One region of the Cellulomonas sp. NPDC055163 genome, then DNA from elsewhere that is predicted to be linked to it. Evidence: riboswitches for the same ligand, from Rfam matches in the RefSeq annotation. Region 1 holds a riboswitch; each other region holds the start of a gene.
What was found. Region 1 has a riboswitch for cyclic di-GMP ahead of ACWFNE_RS14840 (hypothetical protein). Riboswitches for the same ligand answer to the same signal wherever they lie in the genome.
Positions count from the first base shown of each region.

Region 2: it holds a riboswitch for cyclic di-GMP, as region 1 does, so the genes downstream of both, ACWFNE_RS07850 (BldC family transcriptional regulator) here and ACWFNE_RS14840 (hypothetical protein) in region 1, are expected to answer to the same signal.
Region 3: it holds a riboswitch for cyclic di-GMP, as region 1 does, so the genes downstream of both, ACWFNE_RS01190 (hypothetical protein) here and ACWFNE_RS14840 (hypothetical protein) in region 1, are expected to answer to the same signal.

Region 1 is NZ_JBSGSU010000007.1:82,475-85,741, reverse strand. It holds gene cysK (cysteine synthase A) at 1-492, opposite strand, end outside; gene ACWFNE_RS14840 (hypothetical protein) at 1,030-1,992, opposite strand; cyclic di-GMP riboswitch class I at 2,007-2,081, opposite strand; gene ACWFNE_RS14835 (SGNH/GDSL hydrolase family protein) at 2,405-2,971, opposite strand; gene ACWFNE_RS14830 (LysE/ArgO family amino acid transporter) at 3,086-3,267, opposite strand, start outside.
Region 2 is NZ_JBSGSU010000003.1:356,915-360,181, reverse strand. It holds gene ACWFNE_RS07860 (DUF3145 domain-containing protein) at 135-635, opposite strand; gene def (peptide deformylase) at 906-1,391, opposite strand; gene ACWFNE_RS07850 (BldC family transcriptional regulator) at 1,657-1,845, opposite strand; cyclic di-GMP riboswitch class I at 1,904-1,978, opposite strand; gene ACWFNE_RS07845 (EAL domain-containing protein) at 2,588-3,267, shown strand, end outside.
Region 3 is NZ_JBSGSU010000001.1:263,777-267,043, forward strand. It holds gene ACWFNE_RS01185 (glycosyl hydrolase) at 1-751, opposite strand, end outside; cyclic di-GMP riboswitch class I at 1,321-1,395, shown strand; gene ACWFNE_RS01190 (hypothetical protein) at 1,444-3,267, shown strand, end outside.

The DNA.
Region 1 (3,267 bases):
CCAGATCTCCTCGGCGGTCGTCGCGCGGTGGATCGCCGGGTTGGCGGCGTTCGCGAACTGGCGCGCGAGCACGGCGCCCGGGCGCTCCGCGGCGATCTCGTTCGCACGGTTGACCGCACCCTTCATGCCCTCGGAGCCGGGGGTCAGGATGAGCTCGGCGCCGTACGCACGCAGCAGCGCGCGGCGCTCCTTCGACATCGTCTCGGGCATCGTGAGGACCACGTCGTAGCCGCGGGCCGCGCCGACGAACGCGAGCGCGATGCCGGTGTTGCCGCTGGTCGCCTCGACGATGGTGCCGCCGGCGGGGAGCTCGCCGGACGCCTCGGCCGCGTCGATGATCGCGACGCCGATGCGGTCCTTGACCGAGCTCGCGGGGTTGTAGAACTCGAGCTTGCCGACCACCGTGGCGCCGGCGCCCTCGGTCAGCTTGTTGATGCGGACCAGCGGGGTGTTGCCGATGAGCTGCGTCGCGTCGTCGTAGATGCGGGCCATGTCGTCCTCGTCTGTGCGGGGCCACGGGTGCGTGGCGGGGTGGGGGAGGTGGGGCGGGGCGGGGGCCCGGGACGGCTCCTGGGTCGCGCGCCGTGCCGGGGGCTCGTCGTCCCCCTCGGCGCCGCGCGGGGCGCGCTGCCGGAGGACCGCCGAGCGCCGGGGGGTGACCGGTGCGGCGCGAGGGGCGAGCGCTGGCGCGGGGGGTGTGCCCGTGCGGGCCTCCGGCTGCGAGGGCAGCGGGAGCGGCCAGCGCTCTAGTGACAGCGACAGCTGGCGAGGGCGACCCGGTGGGGCCCGGCGCACACGGCGCCGCACGGGACCGGGGTGGTGACGTTCGCGCGGAGCAGCACGGTCACCTCTCCTCCCGGTCGGTCATGGACGCGCTGACGCTATCGACAACGTCCCCGCGGTGCAAAGCATGCCCGAGGCTCGGGACATCACCTGCGCCGGTGCCACGACGCACGCGAGCGGTGCACGGGAGGCCCGTGCACCGCTCGCGTCGAGCGCCCGTCCGCGACGGGCTCTGCTCCCGTGGCGTCAGCCGCGCGAGATCTTCACCGTCGCGCCGTCCGTGAAGTAGTTGTCGACGTTCGCGATCGTGTTCGTGCTGGGGGCGATGAGCGCGCAGCGCGTGTGCCGGGTGTCGAGCCGGAAGACGTTGTTGGCCACGGCCAGGCCGGCGATCGCCGGGCGGCTGCCGTACGCCACGTTGACGGTGCACCCGCCGCCGCCGATGCGGTTGTCGCGGATGGTCAGGTCGGAGACCGCGGCGCGGTCCTGCGTCGTCTGGACGGCCGAGGAGTACGCGCCCTCGATGTTGTTGCGCACGATCCTGATGTTCGACCCGCCCTGGATCTGGACGCTGTCGGCGTGGCTCGGGCCGCCCTTCTGGTTCGGGTCCTGGGCGTAGAACAGGTTCGCGTGCAGCCACGAGCTCTCGACGAGCACGTTCGAGCCGGTGATGTGGACCGAGTCGATGACGTTCGCGATCTCGGTGCGTCGCACCGTGAAGTTGTGGCCGATGATCCCGTTGATCCACGGCGAGGCTTCGGTCGCGATCAGCTCGCTGTCCTCGACCGTGAAGGGGTAGACGCCGGCGTCGTTCGTGATGAGCCCGAAGCTGCCGGTGATCGGGCGGCCGCGGACGATCGAGCGCTTGATCGTGACGTTCGGCGCCTTGATCTTGATGAAGCCGCGGACGTCGACCGCGTCGACGACCGCGCCCGGCGTGGTGACGACCAGGTCGCCCGTGACGACCGTGAGGACCGTCCCGGCCGGGACGCCCGTGGTGGTGGAGCCGGCGTTGCTCAGGAGCGGGATGTCGAGCGCGCTGGGTGCGACACCGGCGGCCGAGGCGGGGACCGTCGCGGCGAGCGTCGCGGCGACGCTGAGGCCGGCGACGAGGGCGAGCGAGCGGGCCCGGCGGCGGGACGTGCGGCGGTCGTCACGACCGGCCGCGGCGTCGATGGGCGCGCGGAAGCTACGGACTGCATTGAGCACTGGATTCTCCGTCGTTCGGCAGCCTGGCGAACCTCGTGGGTCCCATGGCTTTGCGTCACTGCCTCGCGGCAGCTTTGCCTTTTCGTGGACAGGAGGACCGTATGCGGTCGTAGCGGTTCCCGACAAGAGTCACAGCACCCGGCAGCCGGGTGAAAAGGTGTCGTTCGGACGGCGGGGCTCGTGCGCCGGTGATAACGGCGCGGGCGGACCGGGGCGATCCTGCAGGTCACGGGCGCGAGAATGCGGCAGAAGGCGTTGTTTTCGACGAGTTCCGGACCGGCGCCCGGGCATGGCGCGGACGCGCCCGAGATATCCGTTTCTCCCGCAAAGGGGTGCATGCGTCGCATTCACGTACGGGTGCACCCGCAGGGGTGGTGCGGGTGCTCCGCCGCCGGTGCACTGCGCCAGGTGCTCAGTCGAGCCCGACGGCGTCGAGCCACGCCTCGGCGAGCAGGCCGTGCCCGGCGGGTGTCGGGTGCACGCCGTCGTACGCCCAGGCGGCCGGGGTCGTGCGCACGGCGGCCGCGGCGAACAGCCCGTCGGCCGGCACGAGCGTCGCGCGGAACTCGGCGGCGAGCCTCCGGACGACCCCGATGCGCGGGTCGAGGTCCTCGCGCCAGCGGTGCTGCGCCTCCTCGACGGGCACGACGAACGGCTCGACGAGCACGAGCCGCGCGCCGAGCCGGTCGCGCGCGGAGTCGAGCACTGCGCGGTAGTCCTCCTCGTACGCGTCGATCGAGGTCGCGCGCCCCGAGTCGTAGCGGCGCCACGTGTCGTTGATCCCGACGAGCACCGAGACGACGGTCGGCTCGAGCGCGAGCGCATCCGTCTCCCAGCGGTCGCGCAGCTGGTGGGCGGTGTCGCCGCCGATCCCGCGGTTGAGGAACGTGAGCCCCAGGTCGGGCCGGCGTGCGCCGGCGAGCGCCGGCGAGCGCCGCGACGACCATCGCGTACCCGTGCCCGAGGCTCGCCGGGTCACGGCGGTCGCGCCCGCCGTCGGTGATGGAGTCGCCGGTGAGCAGGATGCGGTCGCCCGCCTCGAGAAGCGTCATGCCCCGAACTGCAGCACACGCGCCCGGGACGGACAACCCGGTCAGCTGCCGATGACGAGCGTGACCGCGAGCGTCGCCATCACGACCGCGACGAGCCCGTCGAGGACCTGCCAGGCGCGCGGGCGGGCGAAGAGCGGCGCGAGCCGCCCGGCTCCGAAGCCGAGGGTGACGAACCAGCCGATGCTCGCGGCGACCGCCCCCGCGGCGAAGGCCCACGGGCGGT
Region 2 (3,267 bases), on a different contig from region 1:
CGGCGACCGGGCGTCGTCGTGCGTGGCGCCGCCGGCGTCGCGGCCCAGCCGTTGTCGGCCGGTCGGCCGTCGCGAGCGGGTGAGCCGGGACCGACGGGTCTGCCGTCGGGGGCGTGGCAGCCGTCGCCGGCGGTTCAGCCGACCCGGTGCAGCCAGCGCACGGGCGCGCCGGCACCGGCGTAGCGGAACGGCTCGAGCTCGTCGTCCCACGCCTGCCCGAGCGCGAGGTCGAGCTCGGCGCGCAGACGAGCCGGGTCGGCCGCGTGCACGAGGGCCGCGCGGATGCGGTCCTCGGGTACGACGACGTTGCCGTGCACGTCGGTCTGGGCGTGGAAGATGCCGAGCTCGGGCGTGTGGCTCCAGCGGGAGCCGTCGGTGCCGTGGCTCGACTCCTCGGTCACCTCGTAGCGCAGGTGGGTCCACCCGCGCAGCGCCGAGGCCAGGCGCGCGCCCGTCCCCTGGGCACCCTGCCAAGACAGCTCCGCCCGGTACATCCCCGGCGCCGCGGGCTGCGGCGTCCAGTCCAGGGACACGCGTGTGCCCAGCACGTTGCCTGCCGCCCACTCCATGTGGGGGCAGAGCGCACGTGGCGCTGAGTGCACGAAAAGTACACCGCGGGTGATCGCACCTGCCATGTCGCCCTCCTGACGGCTCGAGGTTCGTCTTCCCCAACGACCTCGTCCCGCGAACGGAGTGCACCACGGCCTCGCGGCGTGCTGGTGACAGCATGCATGATCCGGTCGCCCGGACGCCAGCGAATCCGGCCCCGCCACCCGGACGTGCACCGGCCCGCCGGGCGTTCGGTCACGGTTCGCCCCGATAGGTCGGGATCACGGACCGGGACCGCGGCGGCGACGCCGGGCCTGCCCCGGGCCCGGCGCACCCGCCCGGCGCCGCGACCGGTGTCAGAGCTGGTCGCGGATCGCGCGCATCGCCTTCTTGCGCACCGACCGCTCGAGCCGGTCGAGGTAGAGGTACCCGTCGAGGTGGTCCACCTCGTGCTGCAGGCAGCGAGCCATGAGCTCGGTCCCCTCGACGACGACCTCATGACCGTCGAGGTCCTCGCCCACGACGCGCGCGTACCAGGCGCGCTTCGTCGGGTACCAGAGGCCGGGCACCGAGAGGCATCCCTCGTCGCCGTCCTGGTAGTCCTCGGACAGCTCGACGATGCGCGGGTTGAGCACGTAGCCGATCTCGTCGTCGATGTTCCACGAGAAGGCGCGGAGCCCGACGCCGATCTGGTTGGCGGCGAGGCCGGCCCGACCTTCGTGGTCGACGGTCTCGAGCAGGTCCGTCACGAGCGAGCGCACCCGGTCGTCGACGGTCGTGATCGGGTCGCAGGGGGTGCGCAGGACCGGGTCGCCGACCGTGCGGATCTCTCTCATCGCCATGCCCACGATTGTTTCATGCGGGGCTGTCCGACTCGGGCACTCCGGCGGTCGGGGGTGGACACCGTGCGGCCCGGTGCTCCCCTCCGGCCCGCCGCCGTCCTCGCTCCCCCGCGCCCGTGCCGCCTGCACCTCCGCGGTTCACCAACAACGCCCGCGCATCGACGTGGCCCAGGTCACGTGAATGGGACGGGTGCACGACAAAAGGCCCGGGGATATTCCCCGGGCCTTTCGGCGAGAAGGCTGTGCGCGACGCGCGGCCGAGCGATCAGACGTCGGAACGCTGCTGCGGAACGCCCGTGAGGAGCTGGCGGACCTCGTTCTCGTGGAAGCGGCGGTGCCCACCGAGCGTCCGGACGGCCGAGAGCTTGCCGGCCTGCGCCCAGCGCGTGACGGTCTTCGGGTCGACCCGGAACATCGCTGCGACCTCACCCGGGGTGAGCAGAGCGCCCGGCATCGAGGTGGACTCGGAACGGTTGGGGGTGGTGATGGCCATGATGGCAACTCTCCTGTCGTTCGGTAGCTCGGCTGACCCCTGAGGCCCCGTGGCTTTGCGTCCCCACCTTGCGGCGGGTTTGCCGTTTCTCGCTGACGTCCTCAACTATGCATGAACCCGGACAACTTCGCAACAACCCCCCGAGGGTGAAACGACCCGGCCTGGGGGCCGTTCGGGTGAATCGACGCGCTTCGACGGCGCCTATAACACGGCGCGTATCGGCGCGCATCCTGACCGCAACGCGGGCCCGCGTTGGGCCGGAGCAGACGTATCCGTGACGATCTCTCGCCCTCCTGGCCGATTCGTCCTACCCTTGACCCAACGCCCAGGCGCGAGCGGGGCGGGTCGCCAGGTGACCACGGCGGGTGACGGGCGCCTCATCTTGTGCGGGTGAGGCGCCCGAACGCTGTCCGCGCACTCCCGCGCCGCAGAGACGCACGTCACGCCCGGCCGCGTCACCATCCGCTTTGTCCCCTGGCCGCGTCACCCCCCCCCGCCGCTTCCCCCCGCCGCCACCGGGACGGGTCGCCCGCCCCAGCCGCCGGCCGCGCGGTCGCCGAACGACCGGTCCCCGCGCGTCCGCACCGGGCCGCCCAAGCCCCCCGCACGGCCCCTGACCTGCGGCTCTCCGCTCAAGTCACCCCCGTACGTGCCGATGGTCCTCCCGAGGAGCCCACACGTGGCTCGCACCCGGAGGAGTCACGTGCCGCACACCTGGACCGTCCTCGCGCTCGCGCGCCACATCGGCGGGTTCTACCACGGTGAGCTGCTGGCGGGGCTGGTGCGGGAGGTCACCGCGCAGGGCGGTCGCGTCGTCGTGGCCCAGACCGCACCGGAGGAGCCCGAGCTCGACGAGACGGTCGTCGGCGAGACCGCGCTGTCCGTGGCGTGGGACGAGGCCGACGCGGTCGTCACGATCGCCCTGAGCGCGAGCGCGGCCTTCCTCGCGCGGATGCTCGAGCTCGGCAAGCCCGTCGTGCTCACGAGCCAGCGGGTCGACGGCGTCGAGGCGCCCGTCGCGCTGCCGGACAACCACGGCGGGATCCACGAGGCCGTCGAGCACCTGCGCGCGCACGGGCACAGCCGGATCGGCTTCGTCGGGGACCTGCGGCAGTACGACTACCACGAGCGTCACCTCGCGTACCGCGACGCGCTCACCACCCACGGGCTCGCCCCGAGTGACGAGCTGCTCGTCGTGGCGCGGGACTGGTCGGAGGCCGCGGGCGAGGACGCCGCCCGGGAGCTGCTCCGCCGCCCCGAGCGGCCCGACGCGGTCGTCACCGCGTCCGGGCACAACGCCATCGGACTCATCCGCGGGCTCGCCGCCGCGGGCGTGCGCGTGCCCGAGGACGTCGCGGTCCTCGCGTTCGACAACGTCGAGCA
Region 3 (3,267 bases), on a different contig from region 1:
GGCTCTGGCTCTCCCAGGTGAGCAGCGGGATCTGGCCGCGGCTCCACGCCTCCTGGACGGCGTCCGGGCGGAAGTCGGTGTCCCACGACTGGAAGTAGCCGCTGACGTCGGCGTTGCGGTTCACGGCAGCCTGCACGCCGTTGAACTCGCCGTAGTCGAACGGGCTCTGCGTCGTGTAGAGGCCGAACAGCTGGCTCGCCGCGACGATGTCCGCCTTGGTCATCGACGCGGTGACCGGCGGTGCCTGGTAGCCCTTGGGGTTCTGCACCTTGTAGTTGAGCTCGCCGAGCTGCTTCTTCAGGTCCGCGATCTGCGCCGTGGTGACCTTGCTCGCGGCGTTCTGGCGCTCGCGCGTAGCCTTGAGCGTGCCGTTGACGAGGTTCGCGGCGTCCTGCTGCTTCGCGGCCTCGGACTCGGCGCGGCCCAGCTCCTGCTGCGTCTGCTCGAGCTTCGCCTCGAGCTCGGTGATCTGCTTCTTCAGGTCCTCCGCGCGAGCGAGCTGGACCTTGTCACCGGCCTGGGGGCGCGGCGCGGTGAGCTTCGCCTCCATCTCCTCGAGCTGGGAGCTGAGGTCGCGCGAGCGCGCCTGCTCCGTCTGGAGGGCGACCTCGGTCGCGCTCGGCCCGTTCCACACGTACTGACCCTGCGGCGACAGCAGCGCGACGGCGCCGACCGCAAGAAGTGAGACGGTGATCACAGAAGCGAGCACGCGATGGCGGCGCGTGAACTTGAACGGATAGTCGGAAAACATCTGCGGGTGCCTCCACGGCGATGGTCTTCACGGCGCGCCCGGGAATGCTGTCCGGACTGCGTGCGGGTCGTGAGCACGGGTGCTCGTCGGGCGTGAGCGCAGTCGCACGGGTGTGCGGCCGTCGCGTTCGACATCGCCGTGGAGCCCCTCCCGGGGTCCCGGCCGTGCCGGAGCGCGACGTCCGTGTCGCTGTGCGTGTCCTGCTCCAGCACGGTGACACCGTGCTGACCTGCGACGATGGGTGAGAGACAGCGTCGTCGCGGGCTACCGGGGCCGTGGGGGTGTTTCCGTGCCGGGTCGCCCTGCCCGGTCGTGCGGCGGCGACCGCGCCAGACGGCCCAACCTCGGCGCCGGCGTGCGGCCCCGAACTCGGTTCCCCCCGGAAGCCCTGTGCGGTAGGCCCTCATGGTGCACAGGAATCACTCGAAAGAGCAAGAACCCTGCACGGATCACGGTCGTATATCCGAATTGCCCGGGTGCACGCCAGTCACGGCCGGTGCGCACCAGCGTCGCATTGGTCCGCTTTCTGGGACTGGATTAACACGATCAGCGGACGTACGCTCGTCGAGTCCACGAAAAGGCAAACCTGCCGCAAGGCAGCGACGCAAAGCCATGGGGCCCACGCGGTCCGCCAGGCTGCCGAACGACAGGGGATCCCCGTGCAACGCCGCCTCCCGGGGCAGGGCCGTGCCGTGCCCGCGCCCAGCTCCACCACCCGAGCCCGCGCCACCCGCTCCGGCGCGACCGGTGCCGCTCGTCGCCGCACCGCACGCGCGGTCCTGGCCACCGCTGCTCTCGCGGGGCTGCTCACGGCCGCCGCAGTGGCGCCGTCAGCCGCCGCCAGCCGCCAGGTCGTCGAGCCGAGCCCCACGGCGTCGCCCACGCCCTCGCCGACGCCGAGCCCGACGCCGACGCCGACGGCCCTGCCCACGCCCGGACCCACCGCCGAGCCGACGCCCGGCCCGACGCCGGAGCCGACGCTCAGCCCCACCCCCTGGCCGTCCACCGAGCCCACCCCCGACGCGTCGCCCCGGCCCGGGGCCGCGAACGACTGGGCCGAGGACGCCCTGACCCCCGACGACGGCCTGCTGTTCGGGGCGTCGGTCGCGAAGGGCACCCACGCGAGCGTCGACGCCGCCGTCTCGGCGTTCGAGGCCGGCATCGGGCGCAAGCTCGACGTGCACCGCTGGTACGCCCTGTGGGACGAGCTGCCGTCGACGCCGCTGGCGACGACCGTCCAGCGCGGCCGCACGCCGCTGCTCTCGGTGTCCTCGAAGCGGATCGACGGCACCAAGATCTCGTGGGTCGCGGTCGCGAGCGGCGCCCACGACGCGCAGATCGTCCAGCACGCCCAGGCCGTCAAGGCGCTGCGCGTCCCGATGTACGTGTCGTTCCAGCACGAGCCCGACTACTCCCCCGGCTTCGGCGACCCGGCCGACTACCGTGCCGCGTTCCGCCACTACGTCGAGGTGTTCCGCGCGCAGGGCGTGACCAACGCCGTGTGGACGTGGATCGTGACGCCGACGCCCTTCGCGCCCTCCGCGGCGGTGAGCGCCGACGCGCTCTACCCCGGCGACGACGTCGTCGACCAGGTCGCGCTCGACGCCTACAACTGGTTCGGGTGCTCGTCGAACGGGCAGGCGGCGTGGTCGTCGATGTCGCGCGCCGCGTCGGCGTTCCGGGCGTTCGGGCAGGCGCACGGCAAGCCGCTCGTGATCGCGGAGTGGGGCTCGGTCGAGGACCCCGCGGTGCCCGGCCGCAAGGCCGCGTGGCTGCGCGAGTCGATGGCGACCCTCGAGTCGTGGCCCGAGGTCACGGCGGTCCTGTACTTCCACCACCACGGCAGCTGCTCGTGGTTCGTCGACTCGACGCAGAGCGCGCTCGAGGCGTTCGCGGACGTCGCCGACTCCCCCGCGGCGCACACGCGGGCGTCGGCGTTCCTGCAGACGTCGACGACGCACGGGACGGCGCCCCTCACGGTCACGTTCGACGCGTCCCGCTCGTCGGGCGCCGGCGGTGGCGCCGGCGAGCACCTCGCGAGCTGGTCGCTCGCGTACGGCGACGGGACCACGGAGAGCGGCGCGGGGGCGCCGCCGGCGGCGCTCACGCACGTGTACGGGCCGGGCGACCGCAGCGCGCGCCTCACGGTGACCGACACGGCGGGCGGCACGAGCACCGACTCCGTCGCGATCACCGCGGCGGAGCCGCCGACGGGGACGCTCGACCAGAAGGACGTCACAGACACCTCGGCGTCGCTCTACGCCTGGGTCGACCTGCACGGGTACGCGGGCAGCGTGCGCTTCCAGTACGGGCGGACGCTCGAGTACCTCGGGGGCGACTCGACGGTCGCCGTGCCGGCCGTCTCCTACGTGAAGACCACGAGCCAGCCCGTCGCCGGGCTCCAACCGGGCACGACGTACTACTGGAAGGCGACCCTCACGTCGCCGGCCGGCACCACCGAGCTGACCCGGACCTTCGAGACCGCGGGCGCGCCGACGTCGTCGAACCAGTTCACC